Regions from separate parts of the Caballeronia sp. HLA56 genome, predicted to be linked through region 1. Evidence: predicted binding sites of a transcription regulator. Region 1 holds the regulator's gene; the other holds the start of a gene.
What was found. The regulator FNR, encoded in region 1, switches genes on or off when oxygen is low (the NO sensors DNR and NnrR bind a similar motif). The targets are predictions, from matches to a motif close to TTGATNNNNATCAA.
Positions count from the first base shown of each region.

Region 2: the regulator FNR is predicted to act here: its motif matches at 4,315-4,328, upstream of ACYQ47_RS03590 (OmpW/AlkL family protein).

Region 1 is NZ_BAAHOB010000004.1:548,156-560,289, forward strand. Features, by position in the region: gene ACYQ47_RS18505 (MFS transporter) at 1-601, opposite strand, end outside; gene ACYQ47_RS18510 (IS6 family transposase) at 790-1,524, shown strand; gene ACYQ47_RS18515 (ATP-binding protein) at 1,585-1,926, shown strand; gene ACYQ47_RS18520 (universal stress protein) at 2,012-2,509, shown strand; gene ACYQ47_RS18525 (PAS domain-containing sensor histidine kinase) at 2,767-4,062, shown strand; gene ACYQ47_RS18530 (response regulator) at 4,059-4,712, shown strand; gene fnr (fumarate/nitrate reduction transcriptional regulator Fnr) at 4,903-5,691, shown strand; gene ACYQ47_RS18540 (hypothetical protein) at 5,805-6,107, opposite strand; gene ACYQ47_RS18545 (potassium channel family protein) at 6,301-7,131, opposite strand; gene ACYQ47_RS18550 (universal stress protein) at 7,254-7,601, opposite strand; gene ACYQ47_RS18555 (hypothetical protein) at 7,695-7,925, shown strand; gene ACYQ47_RS18560 (zinc-dependent alcohol dehydrogenase family protein) at 7,982-9,022, opposite strand; gene ACYQ47_RS18565 (universal stress protein) at 9,252-10,091, shown strand; gene ACYQ47_RS18570 (sensor histidine kinase) at 10,305-11,048, shown strand; gene ACYQ47_RS18575 (PHA/PHB synthase family protein) at 11,256-12,134, shown strand, end outside.
Region 2 is NZ_BAAHOB010000001.1:762,341-774,474, reverse strand. Features, by position in the region: gene ACYQ47_RS03625 (NAD(P)/FAD-dependent oxidoreductase) at 1-456, shown strand, start outside; gene ACYQ47_RS03620 (extensin-like domain-containing protein) at 495-1,205, shown strand; gene ACYQ47_RS03615 (HD domain-containing protein) at 1,216-1,905, opposite strand; gene ACYQ47_RS03610 (hypothetical protein) at 1,929-2,063, opposite strand; gene ACYQ47_RS03605 (GlxA family transcriptional regulator) at 2,219-3,187, shown strand; gene ACYQ47_RS03600 (hypothetical protein) at 3,305-3,802, shown strand; gene ACYQ47_RS03595 (hypothetical protein) at 3,920-4,201, opposite strand; gene ACYQ47_RS03590 (OmpW/AlkL family protein) at 4,433-5,050, shown strand; gene ACYQ47_RS03585 (hypothetical protein) at 5,251-5,811, shown strand; gene ACYQ47_RS03580 (GFA family protein) at 6,052-6,456, shown strand; gene ACYQ47_RS03575 (zinc-binding alcohol dehydrogenase family protein) at 6,461-7,471, opposite strand; gene ACYQ47_RS03570 (NAD-dependent protein deacetylase) at 7,580-8,467, shown strand; gene ACYQ47_RS03565 (aminotransferase class V-fold PLP-dependent enzyme) at 8,512-9,756, opposite strand; gene ACYQ47_RS03560 (methyl-accepting chemotaxis protein) at 10,021-11,724, shown strand; gene ACYQ47_RS03555 (PRC-barrel domain-containing protein) at 11,885-12,134, opposite strand, start outside.

The DNA of each region.
Region 1 (12,134 bases):
GCAGAACGAAAAACAGCATCACTGCGAACAGGAGCGGGACGATACCGCCCACCACCAAAATCGAATGCCAGCCGTGAGTCGGAATCAGGTAGCTGGAGAGAAAGCCACCCCCCGCTGCGCCCAGCGTGAACCCGCAGTAAATCACTGTCACCATCACCGATCGATGCTTCTTCGGAGCATATTCGGATGCCAGCGTCGCGGCGTTTGGTTGCGATGCGCCCAGGCCGAGCCCGGTCAGAAAGCGCAAGACGGAGAGCACTTCGATGTTAGGCGACCATGCGGATGCAAGACTCATCACGCCAAAGAAAATGACGGCGCCGATGATGACTTTGCGACGACCGAAACGGTCCGCCAGCGGCCCGCCGGTCAGCGCGCCAATTGCGAGGCCGAACAGGCCCATGCTGAGCACCGGTCCAAGCGCGGCACGGCTGATTTTCCAGTCGGCGATCAGTGCGGGAGCGATAAAGCCCATCGAGACCACGTCAAAGCCATCAAGAACCAGGACCACGAGGCCCAAAAAAAGAATTTTCCATTGGAAGCCGGCGAACGGCCTTGAATCCAGGAATTCCTGGACATTCAGTTGTTTGGCAGGGGCGCTCATGTTGTCTCCTAGTATTTCGGATGCGGCATGCTTAAAGCAGTCCGCGCATGTATTCGATGCTGTCGGCGATAGCCTTTTCGTCGTCTTCGTAGGCGGGATGCAGATAGTCGATCTCGAGTGCTAGCAAGCCGGCATAGCCGTGCTTACGACGTTGTCAGGTTGGAGAGCCGGTCACGTAAGATGGCGTGATGAAGAACTCAAAATCGCTCTATCGCGGTCACCGTTTTCCGGCCGAAGTCATCAGTTGCGCCGTGCGTTGGTATTTCCGCTTCCAGTTGAGCCTGCGCGACATTGAGGAGTTGCTCTATGAGCGCGGTGTGATCGTGACTTACGAGACGATCCGATGCTGGTGCGATAAATTTGGCAAGGGCTTTGCCCACCGGGTGAAAGCAGCGCGACGCAAACCAGGTAGCACATGGCACCTCGACGAGATGTTCGTCACGCTACGTGGAGAGCCGTACCTGTTGTGGCGTGCGGTGGACGAGCATGGCGCCGAACTCGACATCCTGGTGCAAGAGCGGCGAGACAAGGCCGCCGCCAAACGCTTCTTCAAGCGTGTGCTGCGCTCCAACCCAGTGCCGCGCAAGATCGTCACCGATCAGTTGCGCAGCTATGCGGCGGCAAAAGCCGAGATCCCGGAACTTGCGAAGGTGAAGCACGTATTCGTCAAAGCTGCAGCTCGACTGAACAACCGCGCCGAGAACAGCCACCAACCGACGCGCGAACGCGAGCGACGCATGCGCGGCTTTCGCGATCCTAAAAGCACACAGGAATTTCTCTCGTGCTTCGGACCGATCCGGCAACATTTCGCGCTCAAGCGGCATCTGCTGCGTGCTTCACTCTATCGCAAGCAACTCGCAGCCCGCTTTGTTGCATGGCGCGAACTCGCCGAACTTGCCCAAAATCCGACGACCGCTTTCTGATAGTCGTCACCCCTGCCGTCGTGCCGCCGCATTCTCGGTAACCTGACAATGCCGCGCTGCATGCTGTCCATCAAGGACGACGGACGCGGCGCGCAGCCCAACGCGGCCCGAGCCGCCAATACATTCGGCCTGCTCGGCATGGGCGAACGTGTACGCCAAATGAACGGTGTCGTCACATTTCGCGGCGCACCGGGCGATGGCTTTCGAATCGACGTCGAGATTCCGATGAGCGCGTTCGTTGCGGTAGCCGATCGCTCCGACGCGCGCATGCCGGCGCTGACACGGAGCAATCCGCTTCGGCAAGAATCTTCCGGGCGGATTCCGCAGATCGACTCTAACGAGAGTCGCGCCACGCGCCTTGGAGCCAAGTCAACAGACCATGTAGCGAGTCTCGCCGTATGATCGCTTGATTTGAATCAAGGACGGACGCCCGGACATCCGTAGACTTGGCTTGCAGCAAGTTCAATCCTCTTCGAGGAAATTCGCCATGTACGCCCATATTCTCGCGCCGATCGACGGCAGCACCACCTCCTCGCATGCTTTCGACGAAGCCCTGAAAGTCGCGCGAGCCAACGACGCGATACTCCAGCCGCTCTATGTCGTTGATCCGCAGCCCCTCGCCTACGACACCACCGCCGCTTTCTACTCCGACATGCACGACGCGCTTCTCGAAGAGGGCCGACGCCTCATCGCACAAGCCACCGAGCGCATGAGCCGGGAAGGTGTGAAAGGAACGCCGCGCATCAGCGAAGTCGAGCTTACGGGTGACGACATCGCCCAGCGCATCGAGACTTGCGCGGAGGAATTCGGCGCGGACCTCGTCGTGATGGGGACGCATGGCCGGCGCGGCTGGCGACGTCTCGCGCTCGGCAGCGTCGCGGATCGGTTCATGCGACTGGCGCGCTGCCCGGTCATCCTCGTGCCGGGACGCGAAGCCGAAGCTCAGGCGAAGCCCAGGAAGCCGGCAGCGCGGTCAGCCGGTTGAGCGTCGCACAAATCTCGCGCGCGACTGCACGCTCTGAACACGTCACGCGGTTCGAATGGGCCTCGCCCGCCTCGGCACAGCGAATGCAGCCCGCTTGCGCGGCTTGGAGGATCGGTGATAATTGTTTAAACCTTCGTTCCCGTGGGGTCAGCCCACGTGCATCCGCAGACTATCGGTGGTCGTCATCCGGTCCTATGAGCAGAAACGAACGCCGACCCTCCACACTCATAAACGGTTCGCCCGGCTGGCGCACCGGTTTGCGCCATGGGATCGCGCTGGCGGCATTGGCCGGGGCGGCTTTGCTTGCCGCATGGTCGACCGGACTTCAACGCCTGTTGTCCGCTTGTGCGCTCAGCGGACTCGCGCAGTTCTGGTTGTGGGCGGGCGCGGTGACATCGGCCCTGCTGCTGGCCGCATCGATCCTGCTTTTCGGCGCGCAGCGCACCGCGCGCGCCTCGGCCGACCGGGCCGTTCTTGGCCAGAAGCGGCTGGAGGGTATCCTCCGCTCCACCACGGAGGCCATTATCACGGTCGATTCGACGCAGCGCATCGTGATGTTCAATCCGATGGCGGAGAAGGTCTTCCGCTGCAATCCGAGCGACGCGATAGGCGCGCCGCTGTCTCGCCTGATCCCCGAGCGTTATCGCGCGGGGCATGAGCGCCAGGCCAGGCTTTTCGAACGAACAGGCGTGTCGGATCGCCAGATGGGCGGGAGCCGCGTATTGCACGGGCTGCGCGCCGACGGCAAGGAGTTTCCTCTCGAGGCATCGATATCGCAGACCGAAGACGATGACGGCAAACTGCTCACCGTCATCCTGCGCGACGTGACCGAGCGCGTGAAAGCAGAAGCCATCCTCAGGCAATCGCGCGAGGAACTTCGCGCGCTTTCGGCGAATCTTCAGCAGATTCGCGAGCAGGAAAAGAGCCGGATCGCGCGTGAACTGCATGACGACCTCGGCCAGACGCTCAGCGCATTGAAGATGGAAATGTCCGTGCTCAAGGCGCGGCTCGACGCGCAGGGCGAGTTCGACGATGGCATCGCCGCCCAGATGCAGCGCATGCTTGGCCTGATCGACTGCAATATCGCGTCGCTCAGGCGCATCGCGGCGCATCAGCGGCCGGTCATGCTCGACGATCTCGGTTTGCCGGCGGCCATCGACTGGCTCGTCGAGGATTTCATTCAGCGCCACGGAATCGAGGTCAGGCACGAGTTCGACACCGGCGATCTCGCGTTCAATACGGACGCGGCGACCGCTGTTTTTCGCATCGCCGAAGAGGCGCTCACGAATATCGTTCGCCATGCGCACGCAAGCCGCGTCGATCTGTCGCTCAGCGCCGACCACGACAATTGCGTGCTGCGCGTGGGCGACGATGGAATCGGCGCTTCGGCCTTGCCATCGGCGAACGCGAAATCGTTCGGCTTGCTGGGCGTGCGCGAGCGTGCCAACGCGCTGGGCGGGCGCGTCCAGATCGATTCGATGCCGGAAAGCGGCTTCGTGCTGACCGTAGTTCTGCCGCGCGACGCCGTACGGGAAAAGGAATCGCAACCATGACGATAAAAGTGCTGCTCGCTGACGACCACACGCTGGTACGCGACGGACTGCGCCATATTCTCGCCGACGCGAGCGGCTTCGAGGTCGCCGGCGAAGCGAGCGACGCGGCCAGCACGCTCGATCTCGTTCGTTCGACGCCGGCGCACGTGCTGGTCCTCGATCTGTCGATGCCGGGCCGCAGCGGCCTCGATCTGCTCGGGCAGATCAAGGAGGAAAGGCCCGGCCTGCGCATTCTCGTGCTCACCATGCACGCGGAGCAGCAATACGCCACGCGGGCGTTCAAGGCAGGCGCATCCGGCTATCTCACCAAGGAAAGCGCGAGCGCGGAACTGGTCTCTGCCGTGACCAAGGTTGCCGCGGGCGGCGCGTACGTGAGCCTCGCGATGGCTGAACGCTTCGCGCAGAATCTGAGCGGGCGCGCCGACCTTCTACCGCATGAACACCTGTCGGACCGCGAATTCGAAGTGTTCCGGCGACTTTGCGCGGGCGAGTCCATCAATATGATGGGCGAGACGTTGTGCGTGAGCGCCAAGACGATCAGCACATACAAGGCGCGCTTACTCGAGAAAATGCAGATGTCGCATGAAGCGGCGCTCGTGCGTTATGCAGTCAAGCATAAGCTGTTCGACGACGAAGACAACAAAGTCTGACCGGCTTCTTGCGTGTCAGGATTTCCCTACACGCCTTCCCAAATCCCTACCGACCTTTCCATCGCTGCCGATTTAATTTCGAGATAGCGCGGCTGATAATCGAGGCATGGATTTATCTGCCGCGCATCGAGCTTTCGGGTCTCACGACATCCGGCTCGTACGCGAATCCTAAATTCGACAGGAGCCTCGCATGTTTCTCGAAAGCGAACACAGATCCATCGCCGTTCGATCTGAAGCGCCCGCGCCGCGCCGCGCTTTCCAGATCGCGGAAAGTTCCAGGTCCGCCGCGACACGCAACGGCGTGCGCTGCTCGACCTGTTCGACGCAGCGAATCTGCTTGCCGGGCGGGCTCTCGCGCGATGAATACGAGCGGCTCGATGCGATCATCTGCGCGACACGGACCGTACGGCGTGGCGAAACGCTCTACCGATGCGGCGACGCGTTCGGCAGCCTCTATGCCGTACGCAGCGGCTGCTTCAAGACCGTCGTCATGCATCGCGACGGCAACGGGCAAGTCACGGGCTTTCACCTGGCGGGCGACGCGCTCGGGCTCGACGGCGTGAGTTCGGAGCACCATAGCTGCGACGCCATCGCACTGGAGGACAGCGTGGTTTGCGTCATTCCGTTCGATCTGCTCGAACGGCTGTGCCGCGAGGTCAGGACCATTCAGCATCACGTGCACCGTCTGATGAGCAGCGAAATCGTGCGCGAATCCAGGCTCATGATGCTGCTCGGCACGATGTCGGCGGAACAGCGCGTCGCCGCGTTCCTGCTTAATCTCTCGTCGCGCATGAAAGCGCGCGGCTGTTCGCCGGCGCAGTTCGTGCTCCGAATGACGCGCGAGGAAATCGGCAGTTATCTGGGCCTCAAGCTGGAAACGGTGAGCCGGATGTTCTCAAAGCTGCATAAGGCTGGCGTGGTGGACACGCGAGGCAAGGAAGTGCGGATTCTGGATCGCGAGGGGCTCGAGCGGGTTTGAACGCCGCCTGGGATTAAAGAGAGGGACTGGCGCACGCGTGGAGCGCTCTTCTTGCGAGCGCCCGGCAGTATCCGCTCTGCGCATCCGGTGGGCCAACCCACATCGCTTCATGCTCAAGCGCTGCATCTCTGCCGAAGAAGGCGCACGGCATGCTCGAACACCTGATGAATCGCCACGCTCAAATCGGGACTCGAGATCCTTCCGGCCGGGACGACGTCGAATTCACGCGTCACCAGATCGAGCCGGGCATCGTAGAAGCAAATTCCGGACTGGTCGAGATGCGCCTCGATGCTCAAATGGCAGTTGGCGATGTCCTTTGCGACCCGTTCGAGCCGAACCAGACCAACGCCGGCTTCTCGCTCTACCTCATCGGCGCCGGCAAAGCCCAGACAGTCGATCTGCATTCCGAGGCCCATGGTCTTTCTCTCCCATTTTTCACGTTTCGAGCATGCGCTGCGGACCTGGCGCCTAACGGCGCTGCATGCTTCACATCCGGCGCGTCACCGGTCGACTTATCCAGGACGGCGTGCGATCAGGCTTCGACGATACCGGCGCGTTGGCGCCCCGGGTTTGATTTAACTCATCGGAATGCGACGCCGGCGCGCCGGCTCATCGGGGCGCGCGTTTGGCTGCATCGTAGCTCGTGGCGGCGTCGGCGCGAGAGAGCAGTTCGCGCAGCATGCGCAGGTCCTCCCGCATGCCCGCCACTTCCGTCTCAAGGCGCTTGATGTCTATGTGCATGTCCCGCCGAAGCTGCTTTTCTTCGTTGCCGATGAACAGCGCCGCGATGCTAGCGAAGGTGAACGAAAGCATGCCGTAACCCAACAGCACGATGAACACGGCGAAGACCCGCGAGGCCGGCGTCGTCGGGGCGATGTCGCCGTAGCCGACGGCCGCGCTGCTTTCGAAGGCGAGCCACAGACCGTCCGCATACGTCTGCACGCGCGGCTCGAGGCAATAGAAGCCGCCGCCCGCAAGCAAAATGAGCACCGCGGCGATCGACAGCAAGATCAGCAGGCGATGCGGGACGAAGAACGCTCGCAGTGTGAGCACGATGCGCAATGCGAGCGCGCCCATGAACAGGAGTCTCAGCACCCATCCGGGCGCCGACCAGGGTGCGGCGCTTGCAAACACGCTCAGTAGCGCGGCCAACCCGAGGCCCGCGTCCAGAGCGTTGCGATGCAGAAACGCCGCACGATGCCTAGTCAGTGCGAGCATGCGGCCCACCACGCCGATGCATGCAAAGCCTGCGAACATGTCAAGTCCGCGCGCCCAAAGCATCCCGACGGACGGCCCGATGAGTTCGAGGTAGAACGCTGGCACGAGAAGGAGCTGTGCGGCGAACAGCGGCCAGCGCATCAGATGCCAGGCGCGAATTGCGGCGGGTGCATCGTGCGTTTCGACGCCGCCCGCGCCCATTTCACACACCCAGTGTCCCATGTCGCGATAGTTTGGTTTCGAAGCGGTCCGATTGAAGTACCCTGGCCCGTAATACAGCGTCGCACGCCCTTTGCGATCGATCAGTTATCAATGAGGGCATGCACTCTCCCAAGTGCAAAAGCTCATGCCTGAGGACGTGAGCGGATCAGAAGCAAGGGGCATATCGAATTTCTCAAGAACGCCTGCACGACGCTGTCCTGCACGGGCCGCCGAAATCCGGCGCGGCCGTGCGTTTCACGGCGCAGCGCTGAAGGCATCGCGCAACCGGATCCGCGCTGCTTTGCGTTTCCAGCAGTTGCATCTCGCATTGCTTGCCCGCAGCGTGCAAATGCGTTGGGACGAGAGCGCCGCCGCGTACGGCACGAGACGATGTGAACCCGCGCGTTCGAGCACTTCGCGATGTGCGCCGCTCCGTCCAGCACGCGCTGCGAATCGCTCCCGTCGAGCGCAACCATGATTTTCCGGTACATGAAAGCTCCCCTTTGGACGGCAGGCTCAGATCACTGATTTCCAGATTGTCGATCCGTGCGAGTCTGCGCTCGATCTGCTCCACAAAGGTATCGATGACGCGCCGCTCATCGTCCGCGCGAAGCGTGCCTGTGATCGGGCAGCGCGCGATGGGCTGCTTGCCGACGAGCTTCTTCGTGTCTGCGAAGGCCGTGGGAGCAGCGCGCGCGTCGCGTGCAGAGGAAGGCCCACATGCGCTTGCGCCGGTTGACCCCGTCACCCGCGCGCGCACTGACGCGCTGACCGTGCCGGACCACACGGGCGTACCGATGATGACCACGTCGTAACGCGCCACATTTTCCGTTTGCTCTCGCCTTCTGCCGAGTGCGTCGCTTCGGGCGGTTCACGAGACCTCGATCAGGACCTTGAGCGCTCGAGTCTCCGCCGCGTTGCTGAAGGTCGCATACGCGTCCAGCACGTCATCCAGCCTGAAGCGGTGCGTGATGAGCCGCTGCGGAACCAGGCGGCCCGCGCGCACCGTCTTGAGCAGCATGGGCGTGCTCACCGTATCGACGAGCCGCGTGGTGATGGTGACGTTGCGGTCCCACAGCGTTTCGAGATGCAGATCGGCTTTCGCGCCATGCACGCCCACGTTCGCGACGGTCCCGCCTGCCGCGATGATCGACTGGCACAACTCGAAGGTCGAAGGCACACCGACCGCTTCCACGGCGCAATCCACGCCCGCGCCATCCGTCAGGCGCAAGACTTCTGCGACGGGTTCCGTCGGCCCGATATCGATGCACGCGGTCGCACCGAAAGTGCGCGCCACATCAAGACGATGCTTGTCGCGATCGATCATGATGATCTGCGCCGGCGCATAGAACTGCGCGGTGAGCAAGGCGGCAAGACCGATCGGCCCAGCGCCTACGATCGCGACCGTGCTGCCGGGCTGCACGCGGCCATTGAGCACCCCGCATTCGAAGCCCGTCGGAAGAATATCCGACAGCATGACGAGCGCCTCTTCTTCCACACCGGGCGGGATCGGGTAAAGGCTCGTATCGGCATGCGGAATGCGAACATACTCGGCCTGCGTGCCGTCGATGCGATTGCCGAGTATCCAGCCGCCCGTCGCGCAATGCGAATACATGCCGCGTCGGCATGCCGCGCACTTGCCGCAAGAGGAGATGCACGATATCAGCACGTGATCGCCCGGCTTGAATGCGGCGACGGCCGCGCCCACTTCTTCGACGATGCCGACACCCTCGTGTCCGAGCACGCGGCCGGGCTCGCAGCTCGGCACGTCGCCCTTGAGGATGTGCAGATCGGTGCCGCAGATGGTCGTTCGCGTCACGCGCACGATCGCATCCGTGGCGTTGGCGAGCTTCGGAACGGGGCGCTCGTCGAGCGACTTTTTCCCCGGGCCATGATAGACAAGTGCTTTCATCTTCGAACTCCTCGTGAGCGCATGACGTTGCGTCGACGCGACCATTGTATGACCCGGGCCGGCATCGGCGATTGACCTGAGTCAACGGAAGCGGACCACGGCGACGAAGCGCCGCGCCGTTGACCTGCATCAACCGGATCGCCGCGCCGCGTCTCTAGACTCATTGGCTGTGAGGATCCGTGCAATCGACGTGTTCACTTGCTTGCCCTTCGGTTCAAGGAGTGACGAGATGAGCTATAAGACTGTTCTCGTGCATCTCGACACCAGCGTGCGTGCGCATCCGAGGCTGGAAACCGCCTTGCAGCTCGCGAAGCGCTTCGACGCACACATCGTCGGACTATTCGCGATCTTCCAACCCGACCCGCGCGCGTTCGAAGTCATGGCGGGCACCGCCGGGTATTACGAGCAGCACGCAGCCATGCGGCGCGAAAGACGCGGCGCGATCGAGCGGCTGTTTCACGCGGAGTTGAAGCGCGCGGGCGTGCCCGGCGAATGGATCGAAACGACCGAGCCTGCGAACGTCGTGGTGCCGCGTCTCGCGCGCTGCGCGGATCTGGTAGTTGCGAGCCAGGACGATCCGGGAGATGCAGAAGCCTATGTCGGCGATCATTTTCCGGAGACACTCATCCTGTCTTCCGGGCGTCCGGTCCTGCTCCTTCCCTACACGGGCTTTTTCGCCGAGCCCGGCCGACATCCGATGATCGCCTGGAACGGCAGTCGCGAAGCGGCCCGAGCCGTTCACGACGCAATGCCCTTGCTCAAGACGGCCGAGCGCGTGTCGATTGTCAGAATCGGTACGGACCGGGGCGGAGCGCATGGCGAGCGCATTCCCGGCGCGGATATCGCGGTATGCCTCGCGCGGCACGGCGTGAAGGCCGAGATCTCGCCGAGCGTCGGCGCGACCGATGCCTCAGCCGGCGAGTTACTGCTCTCCCGCGCGGCCGATCTGAATGCGGACCTGGTGGTGATGGGCGGCCATGGTCACGCGCGCTGGCAGGAACTTGTGCTCGGCGGCGTCACGCGAACGCTCCTCGCGTCGATGACCGTTCCTGTGCTCATGTCTCACTGATCGGCCGGTTCGCCAATCCAGTTGAGAGCGGACGCGGCCGCCTGCATCACGAAACGATAGACCGGTCCCTATCGAATGTCCCCCGATCACTGGGGCCATTTTTGATTTGCGTCAGTGTTTCTTCGAGTTCGTTCCAGCCACAATGACCTGCCCGGAGAGCCGGCCATTGTGGCACCCGGTTCCCGCTCACTTCGGCGCGCGTCGAGGAAACGAATGAACGACAGGGAAGATTCGATCCAGCAAGAGCAGAAGCCGCGAACGCAAGAGCCGGCGATTTCCATACAGGCGGCGCGCGAAGACGAACGCAAGCGCATCGCGCGGGAGCTTCATGACGATCTTGGACAGAATCTCACCGCGCTCAAGATGGCGCTTGCGGACCTCGAGAAGCTGCTTTGCCAAAGCGGCATCATCACCGCTCCGGCATCGACGCGCGTCAGAGATATGGAATGCCTCATCGACTTGACGGTTGCGTCGCTGCGGCGTATTGCAAGCGGCATGCGTCCTCTTGCCTTCGAGACGCTGGGACTCGCCGCCGCGCTCGAAAGACTCGTCGAAGAGTTCGTGCAACGGTATGGCATCGACGTCGAGGCCCGCTTCAGCACCGATGACCTCAGCCTCGAACCGAGTGCCGACGAAAACTTGTTTCATATCGTGCAGGAGGCTTTGACCAACGTCGCACGGCATGCGTGTGCCGGCAAGGTCACCATCGATCTGAAACGTGCTGGAAACATCGGCATCCTGCATATTTCCGACAACGGGCAAGGAACAGCGCTTTCCCTGCTGGACGATGGAAGCTCGCTGGGGCTGATCGGCATGCGCGAGCGCGCCGATGAAATTAAAGGCACGCTGTCGCTCGACAGCGCGCCGAGCCGCGGTTTTCGCGTGCATCTCGCCTTCCCGATTCCATCCACGGAGGATGCGGTCTCTTCACCGATTTCACCCCTCGCGCAAAGGTAAGAACCGACGCGACGAACCGCTTCGCCGCAATCGTTGACTTGCGTCAACGCCACCGTCTTCGCAAGTCGCTACATTTTCTCTCGCAGCGCAACATAGTGCACGGTGCGCGATGTCAACCGCCATCGGCCGGTCTCAAAGAATCGGTCAGAGCGCGCACGCGAGCATGGCAAGACCTCTCCAGTATTCCAGAACGACAGGAAACGACGAATGGATGCCCGTCTCAGTTCCGCCCCGCCGGGGAACGCCTTGGTTCACGAAGATACACGGCGCAGCGAGCCTGAAGCACCGTTTCGGGCGCTGGATCATGCGAAGGAAGCAATGATCGCCCGAACGACGGCAGGACTGTCGCCGGCAGCACTGACGCTGGCGCTCGCGGACTGGTCCATCCATCTCGCCACTGCGCCCGGCAAGCGCATGGAACTGGCTGCGCTCGCCATGCAGAACGCCAGGAGTATCATCGACTACGTGCGTGACGTCGCAGCCGGGCTTTATGTCGCGCCGCTCGTCGACGCCACGCCGGGCGATAACCGCTTCACCGCTCTTGCATGGCAGACGGAACCGTACCGCCTGTGGCAGCAGAGCTTTCTGCTCGCGGAACAATGGTGGAACACGGCGACCCGTGACGTGCCCGGTACGACGCGTCATCACGAGGATGTTGTCTCGTTCGTCGCGCGCCAATGGCTCGACATCTTCGCGCCGACGAACTTCTCGTCGACGAATCCGGAGGTCTTCGAGCGAGCCGCTTCGACTTTCGGCATGAGCCTTCTGCAAGGCGCCGGCAACGCGGTGGAAGACGTTCTGCGTCAGGTGGCCGGGCAGCAGCCCGCAGGCGTGGATCAGTTCAAGGTCGGTGTCGATTTGGCCGTCACGCCCGGCAAGGTCGTGTTTCGCAACCATTTGATCGAACTGATTCAGTACAGCCCGGCAACGGCCAAAGTGCTCGGCGAGCCGGTGCTGATCGTGCCCGCGTGGATCATGAAGTACTACATTCTCGACCTGTCGCCGCGCAACTCGCTGATCCGCTATCTGGTGGGACAGGGCTACACGGTGTTTTGCATCTCATGGCGCAACGTCGGCGCGCAAGAC
Region 2 (12,134 bases), on a different contig from region 1:
ATGAAGCGCGCCGTGGAGGCGGGCGAGATGGCGTTCGTCGTCGGCATGATCGATTCGCTCGACGCGCCCGGCAACACCTTGCGCGGCGTGCGTATCAAGCACGTTGACGGCACCACCGATCTCGCCGCCGACAAGCTCGTCGCGCTGTATGGCCTCGTGGCGGATCTCGGGCCTATCGCCCAATGGAACCTGGATGTGCGCGGCGGACGCATCGAAGTCGATACCTCGTATTACGAGTCGTCGCGGCCGGGCATTTTCGCGGTCGGAGATATCGCCAACTATCCGAACAAGCAGAAGCTCATCTTGTCGGGCTTTCACGAGGCATCGCTCGCATTGCGCAAGGCTTACTCGTACGCTTACCCCGACAAGAAGCGCGTGCACATTCATTCGAGTTACGACGCGAAGCTCGCACAGCGCGTGCAGTCAGGCGGCACGCACGCGGCGGAAGGGAGCTGACAGTTGCGCGTCGATCCGCTTCGACCAGGGCGCGCGTCTTGATCGGTCGATTCGTCGCGTGGCTGCTGCTGGTGGCGTGCGTCGCGGCGCTCGGCCTGGGCTATGCGGTCTATGCGCGCCGCATTAGCGTACCCGCGCAATACGATCCTTTCACGCCGCTCGATGTTCGCGCGCCACCCGACTTCTTCACCACGTTCCGACGTTGGCGCACGCTGCACGACGCCGACATGTGCCGGGCCGCGCTCGAACAATCCGGGCTCGACTATCGGCCGATGGCGGATTCATCGGCCCCCGGCGGCTGCGGACTCAAGGACGTGGTGCGCGTGACGCAATCCGCCGAAGTTCGCTACAGCTCGCCGTATCTCGCCACGTGTCCGCTCGCGCTCTCGATGGCGTTCTTCGAGCATCGATACCTGCAGAGCGCCGCCGTCGAACTCTTCGGCGAACGCGTGACGCGCATCGAGCATGTTGGCAGCTACGCGTGCCGCAACGTGAATCATCGGCAAGACGGCGCGCTGAGTCAGCATGCAAGCGCCAATGCCATCGACCTCACGGGTTTCGTGCTCGCCGACGGCAAGCGCATCACGCTCGCGCGCTGGGACGATTCTGCATCGCCCGAAGCGAGCTTCCTGCGACGCGTCCACGAAGGCGCATGCCAGTCGTTCGACACGACCCTCGGCCCCGATTACAACGCGCTCCACAAGACACACTTTCACGTCGACATGGGCCCGTATCGCATCTGCCGCTGATGCGTTCACGTCACGCGTGCTGATGCGCCGGATTACGGCAGGTCGAATGATCGTGAGGACCATCGCTCCATGCCGAGCCGAGGATGATGCTGCAGAAGTTCAGCCGCTTGTAGTTCGGGTCCTTCAGCGCGAGCACGTCTGCTTTCACGTTGCCAAACGTCGTTTCGGGCTTTTTGATGGTGCCTTGCGCGAACGCATCGATGATGCCTTCCTTGAAATTCGCTTCCCGCGGATGTGCCGCCACCACGAGCCGGCGCTGATCCGCCGTGAATTCGTCGTAAGCAAGCCCGAGCACGTCCATCTCAACGCCTGCCGTCACGAGCGCGACGACCGGCTTCTTGTACTGCGGAATGCCCGGCGTCGTGTGCAGCGCGATGGCATCCCATACTTGTTCGATCTCACCTTCGCCGATGCCGTAGCCGAGCAGGAAGTCGCGCGCCGCATTCGCGCCATCCACTTCGAAGCGGTCGTGCGCGCTGCTGTAGGCATCGACGAGTCCCATGTCATGGAACATCGCGCCGATATACAAGAGTTCCGCGTCATACTTCAGCTGCTTGCGTTCGCCCGCGAGCGCACCGAACAGGAACACGCGGCGCGAGTGGTGATAGAGCAAGTCGGGTTCCGTATCGCGCACGAGTTGCGTGGCTTCGCGCGCCATCTTGCTGTCGGGAATGCGGATGCCAGCGATGATTTCGTTCATTTCAATTACTCCTTGAAGGTTGTTTAACTGATATGGCTCGGCGAGATGGGATCGCTTGCCGGAAAAGTTTCGGCCAGCGCTTCATCGAGCAGATACTCCTGCAAGTCGGCATGCGCGCCGCGTTCGATATCGACGCGGGTGTTTGCTGATGTGTCCATTGCACTCGCCTCCGTGGCGTGAGACATTGCGTTTCGATGAGTATCAGTGTCGGCAAAACGCGCGGTCGCGACAATGAAAACGACGCGTCGAACTCTGCCAGTCGCACGCTGTCTTCTGCCATGTGTTTTCAACGAGCTAAAAACCGCCTTCGCCGATGCCCACCGTTGCCCTCGCGATCTTTCCCGGCGTGCAGGCGCTGGACGTAGCCGGCCCCGTCGATGTCTTCGCGGAAGCCAATATGTTCGTGCCCGCCGCCGATGCCTACGCAATCACGCTCGTCGGCCCCGAAGCGCTTGCGGTGCGCGCATCGAACGGCACGCGGCTGTTGGCGGACGTCTCATGGCATGAAGCGCGCGGGCGCTACGACACGGCGCTCGTCGCGGGCGGTCCGGGTCTGCCTTTCGACGAACCCGATCCCGATCTCACCGCCTGGCTCGCCGATGTCGCCGCAAAATGCGAGCGTTACGGCTCGATCTGCACGGGCGCGTTTGCGCTGGGTCATGCCGGTCTGCTCGACGGGCGCGGAGTGACCACGCACTGGCAGAATGCGCCGCGTCTGGCCGAGCGCTTTCCACAGGCGCGCGTGGAGCTGGATCGCATCTATATGCGCGATGGGCGGCTCGTGACGTCGGCCGGAGTGACGGCGGGTATCGATGTGGCGCTCGCGCTCGTCGCGGAAGATCACGGGGCGCGCGTGGCGCTTGCGGTGGCGAAGCGCCTCGTCGTGTTCGCGCAGCGGCGCGGCGGACAGTCGCAGTTCAGCCCTTATCTGAGCGCGCCTGCCGACGAGACATCGCCGGTGGCGAAAGTGCAGGGTTACGTGATGGAGCACATCGGCGAAAGGCTCGCAGTGTCGCAACTCGCAAAGGTCGCGGGCATGAGCGAGCGCAATTTCGCGCGGGCCTTCGTGCAGCTCGCGCAGATGACGCCGCACGAGTTCGTCGAGCGCGCGCGGGTCGATGCTGCGCGCAACGCGCTCGAAAGCACGGATACGCCGCTCAAGACCATGGCCTACGAATGCGGCTTCGGCACCGCGGACCGCATGCGCCTCGTGTTCATGCGGCGGCTCGGGGTATCGCCGAACGACTATCGGCTGAGCTTCAGGACACGCTTTTCAAAGTGATGGAACAGGCGTCGCCGTGCGTTCGTTAAAATTGGGATGACGAGGCGTGCCGCTGTTGCGGCTTTTCTTGCTGCGGGCACGCTGCATCGCAAACTAAATCGACAGACGGAAGATCGAATGACGACACAAGCGTCCCCCGTGCAGGACCCCTTCGAGCGGCGCGCATTGCTGCTGCATCTCGGCGATGTGCTGGAAACCGTGTTCTGCCTGAGTCAATGCGTCGATGACTATCCGAGCATCGCCGATGCGGTGCGTGGTAACGATGCGCTCGCGGACTTCACGCTGCTTGGCTTCGTCGCGGGCGACATGACGCCGCGCGAGTTCATCCGGCGCGCGTCGGGCGCGTTTTTCGTGTGGCCCAAGGCGCTGCTCGACGAGACGCTCAATCGGCCGATGCTCGCGAATACCGTGAGTCACGATCTATTCGAAGACAACGCGAAAGGCTGGGATGCGTATGTCGAGGAACGACGCCGCGAGGTGGTTTGGTTTGCCGAGGACTTGCCGGAGGTCGAGCAGAACACAGCGTCATTGGATGCAGCCGAGTCCGGCGATTCAGCGAAGACGTCGCGGTATGCGACTTGGCCGTGGCCGGATAAGGCGAAGGATGCGTCATAGCGTGCCAAGCAATGGTCGAGCGGGGCGAGGACATTGGCAGCCTGTTCGTAACGCATCGAGGCGCGCGGACCTACGAACACGCCCGCGTTCTGCGATCGTCCCAACCCCGCACGAAGCTCAGGGCTTCTTGCTCATACTGCCCGCGCCCGCATCCATCCCCAAGCCATTCGGCCGATCCGGCGCCGGTCCCTTTCCCGCCGAGGTCTTGCCCGGCGTCGTCTTGAGCGCATCGCTCGCCGATGCCGCCGCCGCGGCAGGTGGCGTCGAGCTGTGTTCCTGATAAGCCGGAGTACTGTCGTAGTGCAGCTTGTTTGGTTGCTGGGCGCTTGCCACGACTGCGATCGTGCCGCCGAGCAGTATCCCCGCCGTGCGGCTGAGTGCGCCGATTATCGGTTTCATGTATCGCCTCCCGTTGTTGTGCGCCTGATTGTAGCCAGCAAACAACGGACCCGCGAACATAGCTTGTTCTCGCGCAAAGTCCCCCGCAGGAGAGCAGACGACGGCGTCTTGCCTTGACGCGCATCAACGCCGGGCGGTGCTGCGCTCGGGACAATTCCTGTGCAGGACATCGATCCAGAACAGGGAAAACCAGCAATGAAAACAGTGAAAGCAGGCATTAGCGCCATCGTCATGGCATGCGCGGCATTGTGCGCGGGCATGGCACACGCGGCGGAAGATTCGTCGTCGAACGTTTCGATGAGCGGCATCCATGCAGGCGATGTGCTCGTGCGGTTGCGCGCCATCAGCATCGAGCCGCAAGTGAGCGCGGGCGGGGCGCTCGGCACGCTCAACACCAACGTGAACAACTCCATCGTTCCCGAACTCGACTTCACCTACATGATTCGCGACGACATCGGCGTCGAGCTGATTCTCGCGACCTCGCGGCATCAGGTGACATCGAGCATAGGCGGGCTCGGCGGCGTGGGCGTGTTGCCGCCGACCTTGCTGTTGCAATACCACTTCAATCATGCGGGACGCGTGCGGCCCTATGTCGGCGCGGGTATCAACTACACGCTCTTCTACAACGACAAACTGAAAGCGGGCGACGCCGATGTCTCCATCAAGCACAGCAGCTTTGGCCCCGCGCTTCAGGCGGGCGTCGATGTGCAGGTCGCGAAGAATCTGTTCGTCAACGCGGACGTCAAGAAGATCTGGATGCGCACGAGCGCGTCGGCGGGCGGCGTCGATCTTGGCTCGCTCAAGATCGACCCGTGGGTGTTCGGCGTTGGCGTGGGCATGAAGTTCTGAGGGAGAAACAGGCGGCGACCGACCCGTTTTATCGAAAATTGGCGGATGAAGCCGGTGCTTCTGGCGTGGAACACTTTGCCGGCACGGTATTCTTGCAGCAGGCCCGGCGCAGACGCGCGCGGTCACCTGCCGCCTGAGGCCGGCGTGACCCCGTGCGCGCTGCAACGACTAATAACACCGCATCGGGGAAACGCAAGCCAATGAGACCTTCCACTTACGCGGGATTCGCTTTGCTCGTCAGTTGTGGCGCGGCCTTCGCGCAACAACCGCTCGCCTTGCCCGGCCGCAGTCAGAGCACGGGGCAGCAGAGCGTCGACAACGCGGCCTGCTACGCCTATGCCAATCAGACGACCAAGGTCGTGATGGCGCGCGAGCCGCAGACCGCACCCAAGAACAACGCCATCGAGACGCGCACGCTCGGGGCTCCGCGCCCGGTCGAGCCGCCGTTGCCGCCGGTTGCATCGGGCGCGCTGGCCGCGTCGGCGGCGCCGGCATCGGGCGCATCCGCGACGATGGCGGGCCGGCCCGCAGGCGCTTCGGCGACGGTTGCCGCGGGCGCATCGGCGCCGATGGGCGCATCCGGAGCCGCGGTCGCTGCAGGTGCTTCGGGCGCATCGGGCGCCGTGGCGGCTTCGGGCGCATCGGATGCAAATTACGCCGAGATGAAAATGCCGCCGATGCCGCCGCCCGAGCCGCCAATGGTGCGCTACTGGCGCGCGTACGGCGAGTGCATGCAAAATCGCGGTTACTACGTTCGCTGAAGCCAAGGGCCGTCGATGAGCGCATTCGATCGAGTGCGCTCGTTGCATCGGCTAATGCAGGGCGCTTGTCGCGCTCGTGGCTATACGGCTGAAGCAGACGGTGAAAGAGTATTCAACTCTTGCGGACGCGGCCAGACAACACGGCCCAGGCAGTCTGCATCTTGCGACCTACGCTCATAACGAACGCGCCCGAGGGCCAAGCGAATAGAAGCTCCTTGCAGCGCGAAACGGAGACTTCAGATGAACGCCATGACGTCCCTTCACGAAGGCCAATGCGCGTGCGGCGCGGTGCGCCTTGCGGTTTTCGCGCGGCCGCTGCAAGTCAATCTCTGCCACTGCATGACATGCCGCCGCATTCACGGCGCGCCGTTCGGCGTCTATGCCATCTTCGAGCGCGACGCCGTGCAGATCACGGGCGATACCGTCGCGTGGCAAAGCTCGGAGACCGGGCATCGGCATCATTGCCTGACATGCGGCTCGCCTATCTATCTCGCCTTCGACGGCGTGCCGGAAATCGAAGTGCCAACCGGCATCTTCGACGAAACCGGCCTCTTTCCGCCCACTTACGAAATCTGGTGCAAAAACGCCGAGCCGTGGCACGACGCGCAGGGCAGGCCGCGCTTCGCGCGCGGCCGACAGAACTAGTTCATCAGCACTCGACGATTGCCTTCACCACGCCCGCCTTCGGGTCGAGTAGCGACGAGAAGCGCTCGGGCACGTCGGCGAGCGTGAGCCGGTGGGTGTTGAGCGCATCGGTCGGCACTTCGCCGCGACGCATGGCATCGAGCACGGTCTCGAAGTCCTCGGGCGTTGCGTTGCGGCTCGCGAGCAAGGTTGCTTCGCGCTTGTGAAACTCGGGATCGGCGAACGAGATGCGGTCCGGCACGATGGACACCAGCACGTACTTGCCGCCATGCGCGATGAATTCGAAGCCGCGTTCCATTGCGCGCGAGTTGCCCGTGGCATCGAAGACGACATCGAAGAATTCGCCGTTGGTGAGGCTCGACAACTCTTCCTTGTCGCGCTCGCCGATTTGCACGGTCGCGTCCGCCTTCAACTCGCGGCGGCAGAAGTTCAGGCGATCTTCACGCGTGTCGAGCGCGGTCACGTTTGCGCCGCGCAGACGCGCAAAGGTGATCGCCGCCATGCCGATCGGCCCCGTGCCGACGACCAGCACGCGTTGTCCCGGTTGCACATCCGCGCGGCGCACCGCATGCGCGCCGATCGCGAGGAATTCCACCATCGCGGCCTGATCGAGCGTGACGCCTTCGGCCTTGTGGACGAATTGCGCGGGGAGGTTCAGATACTCCGTGAACGCGCCGTCGCGATGCACGCCGAGCACCTGAATGTTCACGCAGCAATTGGTTTTGCCCTGGCGGCATGCAATGCACTTGCCGCACGACAGATAGGGCATGACATAGACGGTGTCGCCCGCCTTGAGTCCGCTCGATGCATCCGCCTCTTCGATCACGCCGGAGAGTTCATGCCCCATCACGCGCGGATACGACAAGAACGGCTGATTGCCGGTGAAGATATGCAGGTCGGTCCCGCACACGCCGACGCGCTTCACGCGCAGCAGCACCTCGTTGTCGCCGCGCGCGGGCTTCTCGCGCTGTTCGGCCTTGAGGGTTCCGGGGGTTTCGCAGATGACGGTCAGCATGGCGTGTCTCTTTATGTGGTTCGTGTGGGGGCGGCAGCGCATTAATTTAGCGATACGCGGCGATCTGGTCAAGCCAATTTTGATATTCGATAAAGTGGTAAGGCCGGATTGTGCGTCAGCGCGGCGGCGCGTTTCGCCTTATATTCTGAGCATCTCAATAAGGTTTCAGGACGGCACGTGCTTGCACTTCAGGATTTTGTCGAGCGGCATCCGCGGCTATTCGTGCTGTCGGGCGCGGGTATCAGCACCGAGTCGGGTATTCCCTGTTATCGCGATCGCGAGGGCCAGCGCACGGGCCGTCAGCCGATTCTGCTGAAAGAGTTTCTAGGCAACGACTACGCGCGCCGCCGTTACTGGGCGCGCAGCCTGATTGGCTGGCCGGTGGTGGCGGATGCGCAACCGAACGCGGCGCATCACGCCGTGCGGGCGCTGGCGGCGCGTTCGCGGGTGCATCGGCTGGTGACGCAGAATGTCGATGGCTTGCATACGCGTGCTGGAAATCCCGATGTCATCGAGCTGCACGGCAATCTCGGCCGCGTGCGCTGCATGGCTTGCGGCGCGGCGCTTACGCGCGTGGCGGTGCAGCGGATGCTGGAAGAAGCGAACCCGGATTTTACGAATTACACGGCGCCGTCGGTGCCGGATGGCGATGCGCAAATCGAGAATATCGACTTCGCTTCGTTCAATGTGCCGGGCTGCACGCGTTGTGGCGGCGTGCTCAAGCCGGACGTGGTGTTCTTCGGCGAGAGCGTGCCGCGCGCGCTGGTGCAGGACGCGGCAAGCTCGCTCGAAGCCGCCGACGCGATGCTCGTGCTCGGGTCATCGTTGATGGTGTATTCGGGCTATCGATTCTGCGAATGGGCGGCGAAGAGCGGCAAGCCGATTGCGGCGGTCAATATTGGCAAGACGCGCGCGGATGCATTGCTTGCGTTAAAGGTCGAGGCGCCTTGTTCGGAGACGCTCGAGGCGTTGATCGAGGGGTTGGATGGGGGGTGAGCGGGGACGCTCGATGCGTTGAACGAGCGTTCCCACGTGTCCACTCAGCCCGCTTCACCCGTCATCGAATCGATCCCCTCCAGCAACCTCTCCGCCTGCTCCATCCGCGTAAAAACCCCCGGCGTCACACGCACGACATCGCTTGCATCCGGAATCGGCCGCGCGACCGTGAACACGCCAAACCTGTCCTTCAACGTCTTCACGATGACATCGCTCGCCAGTCCTTCTATGCGAAACGCAGTGATACCCGCCGTCATCGATGCATCCGCTGGCGTCATGACCCGCACGCCCGGCAGCGCGCGCGCCGGTTCGGCCCAGGCGTCGCGCAAGGCCCGCAGACGCGCTTCCTTCGAGCGCGCGCCAATGCGCTGATGCAACTCCAGCGCCGCCGGCAACGTGAGCCAAGCCGCGAAGTTCGGCGAACCCGTGTGCACGCGCGAACGGATATCGTCGGCGGGCCAGGTCGTATCGCCGAGATAGCAACTAATTGAACCGAGACGCTCTTTCTTGATGTAGATCGCCCCGCAACCGAGCGGCGCGCCAATCCACTTGTGCAGATTCAACGCGACAAACGGCGCGTCGAGCGTCGGCACGTCGAAGTCGAGCATGCCCCAGGAATGCGCGGCATCGACGATCACGTCTGCGCCCGCAGCTTTCGCGAGCGCCGCGATCTCGCGAACCGGCGGCACCAGCCCCGTCGCAAAACAGACATGCGACAGCAGCACGAGCTTCGTGCGCGGATGCGCTTTCAACGCCGACGTGTAAGCGTCGAGCACGGCCTCGCGCGTGGCAGGCTCGGGCATCGTCATGCGCACCGGCTCGACGCCGCGCCGTTCGCGCAGCCATTCCATCGCATCGCGTCCGCACGGGTAGTCGAGGTTGCTGTAGAGCACGGTATCGCCCGGTTCGAGGCCGTTATAGCCGCTGATGAGCGCAAGCAGCGCCTCGGTCGCGTTGCGCGTGAGCTCGATTTCATCGGCGGAACAGCCCATGGCGCCAGCAAGACGCTGACGCAGGCCATCGTGGATCGTCATCCAGTGCGGACGCACGAGCAGCGTGGTTTCGCGGTTCAGGCGATCGATCCAGTAATGGAACATCGACTTCACCGGCTCGGCCATGGCGCCCCAGTAGCCGTTTTCCAGATTGATCAGGTCGTCGGACTGTCTATACAGCCCGCGCACCGCGTCCCACCAGTTTTTGGCATGAGCGATGTTCGTGGCAGGCGCGAGGGGTAACGCGGCCAGGGCGGCGTTGAATTCAGGCGTGCGGAAGTCGAGATGTTCGGTCATCGGTCTTTTGATCGCGTGAGGAGCATCAAGTATCGCCGATGAAGTATCGATTGGACAAAGTTACCGCCGTTGCGACGAAGGTATGGACAAAATGCCGACTAATCGTATTTCCGCCCCTTCAGACTTCGCAACCGCCCGCCGTAATAGTTCCTAGAGCGCCAAGCCCCGGATGAGGGCAAACGTTCGCTTGTACGCCGCGCAAGGCGCACGAGTCGAACATACGACGCCGAAACAGTTCCACGAACTGACTGAGAGAACCTTCAAATGAACTTTAGAAACATCACGATCAAGAACAAACTGGTCGCCGGCTTCGGCATTCTTGCCGTCCTCGTGGTGCTCGTCGCAGGCATGTCGCTGCGCTCGCTTTCCCAGGCGACCGACGGCTTCGCGAACTACGTCAACGGCATCAACGCGCGCGCCGATGTGGCCAGTCAGTTGCGCACCGCGGTCGATCGCCGCGCCATTGCCGCACGCAATCTCGTGCTCGTCAGCAAGCCCGCCGATCTCGAATTGGAAAAAGCCCAGGTCACGCGCGCTCACGAAGACGTGCAGGCGCGCCTGAAACAACTCAAGGACATGATCGCCTCGGCGAGCGACACGAGCGAGAAGGCCCGTGGCCTTGTCGCCGAAATGGCGCGCGTGGAAGGCTTGTACGGCCCGGTGGCGACGGATATCGTCGGCCTCGCGCTCGCCGGCAAGCACGACCAGGCGATCTCCAAGATGGACGACGAATGCCGTCCGCTGCTCGCCCAACTGGTCAAGGCCACCGACGACTACGCGAGCTACACGGCCACGCGTCGCGAAGAGATCGTGCGTGATTTCGAAGCTCAGTACGAGATGCAGCGCAACGTGCTGATCGCGCTGTGCTCGTTCGCCACGCTGTTCGCGGTGGCCGCGGGCTTTGCGATCACGCGTTCGATCACCCGGCCTATCGAGGACGCAGTCGAGATCGCGCAAACCGTGGCGCGTGGCGACTTGCGCAGCACGATCATCGCCGATTCGAAGGACGAGACTGGCGACTTGCTGCGTGCGCTTGCCGAGATGAACGAACGCCTGACCGAAACCGTGAGCCGTGTGCGCGACAGCAGCGGCGCGGTGGGCGGCGCCGCCAAGGAGCTGGCCACAGGCAATACGGACCTGAGCCAGCGCACCGAAGAGCAGGCGGCGTCGTTGCAGGAAACGGCGGCGAGCATGGAGCAATTGACGTCCACGGTGCGCCAGAATGCCGACAACGCGCATCAGGCGAGTTCGCTCGCGTCGAATGCCTCGAATGTCGCGCGAAAGGGCAGCGATGTGGTCGGTCGCGTGGTCGACACCATGCACGGCATCAGCAACAGCTCGTCGAAGATCGCGGAGATCACGGGCATCATCGAAGGCATCGCTTTCCAGACCAACATTCTGGCGCTCAACGCGGCCGTTGAAGCGGCGCGCGCGGGTGAACAGGGACGCGGCTTTGCGGTCGTGGCAAGCGAAGTGCGCAGCCTCGCGCAGCGCTCGTCGTCGGCGGCGAAGGAGATCAAGGAACTGATCGCCGATTCCGTCGAAAAGGTGAAGGACGGCTCGGCACTCGCGAGCGAAGCCGGTACGACCATGACCGAAGTGACACAGGCCGTGGCTCAGGTGACCGACATCATGTCGGAGATCGCGGCGGCATCGGCGGAGCAGGGACGCGGCATCGAGCAGGTGAATCAGGCCATCACGCAGATGGACGAGGTCACGCAACAGAACGCGGCGCTCGTCGAGGAAGCCGCGGCCGCATCGCAGGCGCTGGAAGAGCAGGGCCGTCGTCTGAACGAAGTCATGGCGTTCTTCGTGGTCGAAGGCGGTGGTGTTGCGCCCCGGTCGTATGCGCCTGCCGCGCCCGTGGCGCGTACTGCCGCGCGCGTTGCCGCACCCGCGCGTACGCGGCGTGCCGCGCCCGTGGCGACCGCTGCGGCGACGCATGGCGACGAGTGGAGTTCGTTCTGACCGATCGCGCGCAGTAGCGCGTTGAAGCTGCGTCGGACCGATGCCGTGCGTAGCGGCGTCGAACGAACGCCGCCACGGCTTTGAAGCGTGCTTACTTCGATACGACGAACTCGCAAGCGGCCTGCAGCGGCGCAAACCTCACGCCGCTGCCTGCCAAGCATCAATGATGTTCGAACTCCGCACGCGGCTTCGGCGTTGCCTTGACCTTGGTGTACTGGAATTCGGGCAGGGCCTTGATCGCGTCCTTCGTCGCGCCGGGCAGCACGAGCTTGCCGCCCTGGAAATCGAGTTGTTCGACCGGAATGGCGACGTCGTGATGCGAGACGCCGAGGAACTGGTTTGCCGCGATGATCGCGAACGAAACCGAACGGTCCGGCGCCACGATGATGTCGTGGATCACGCCGACCTTC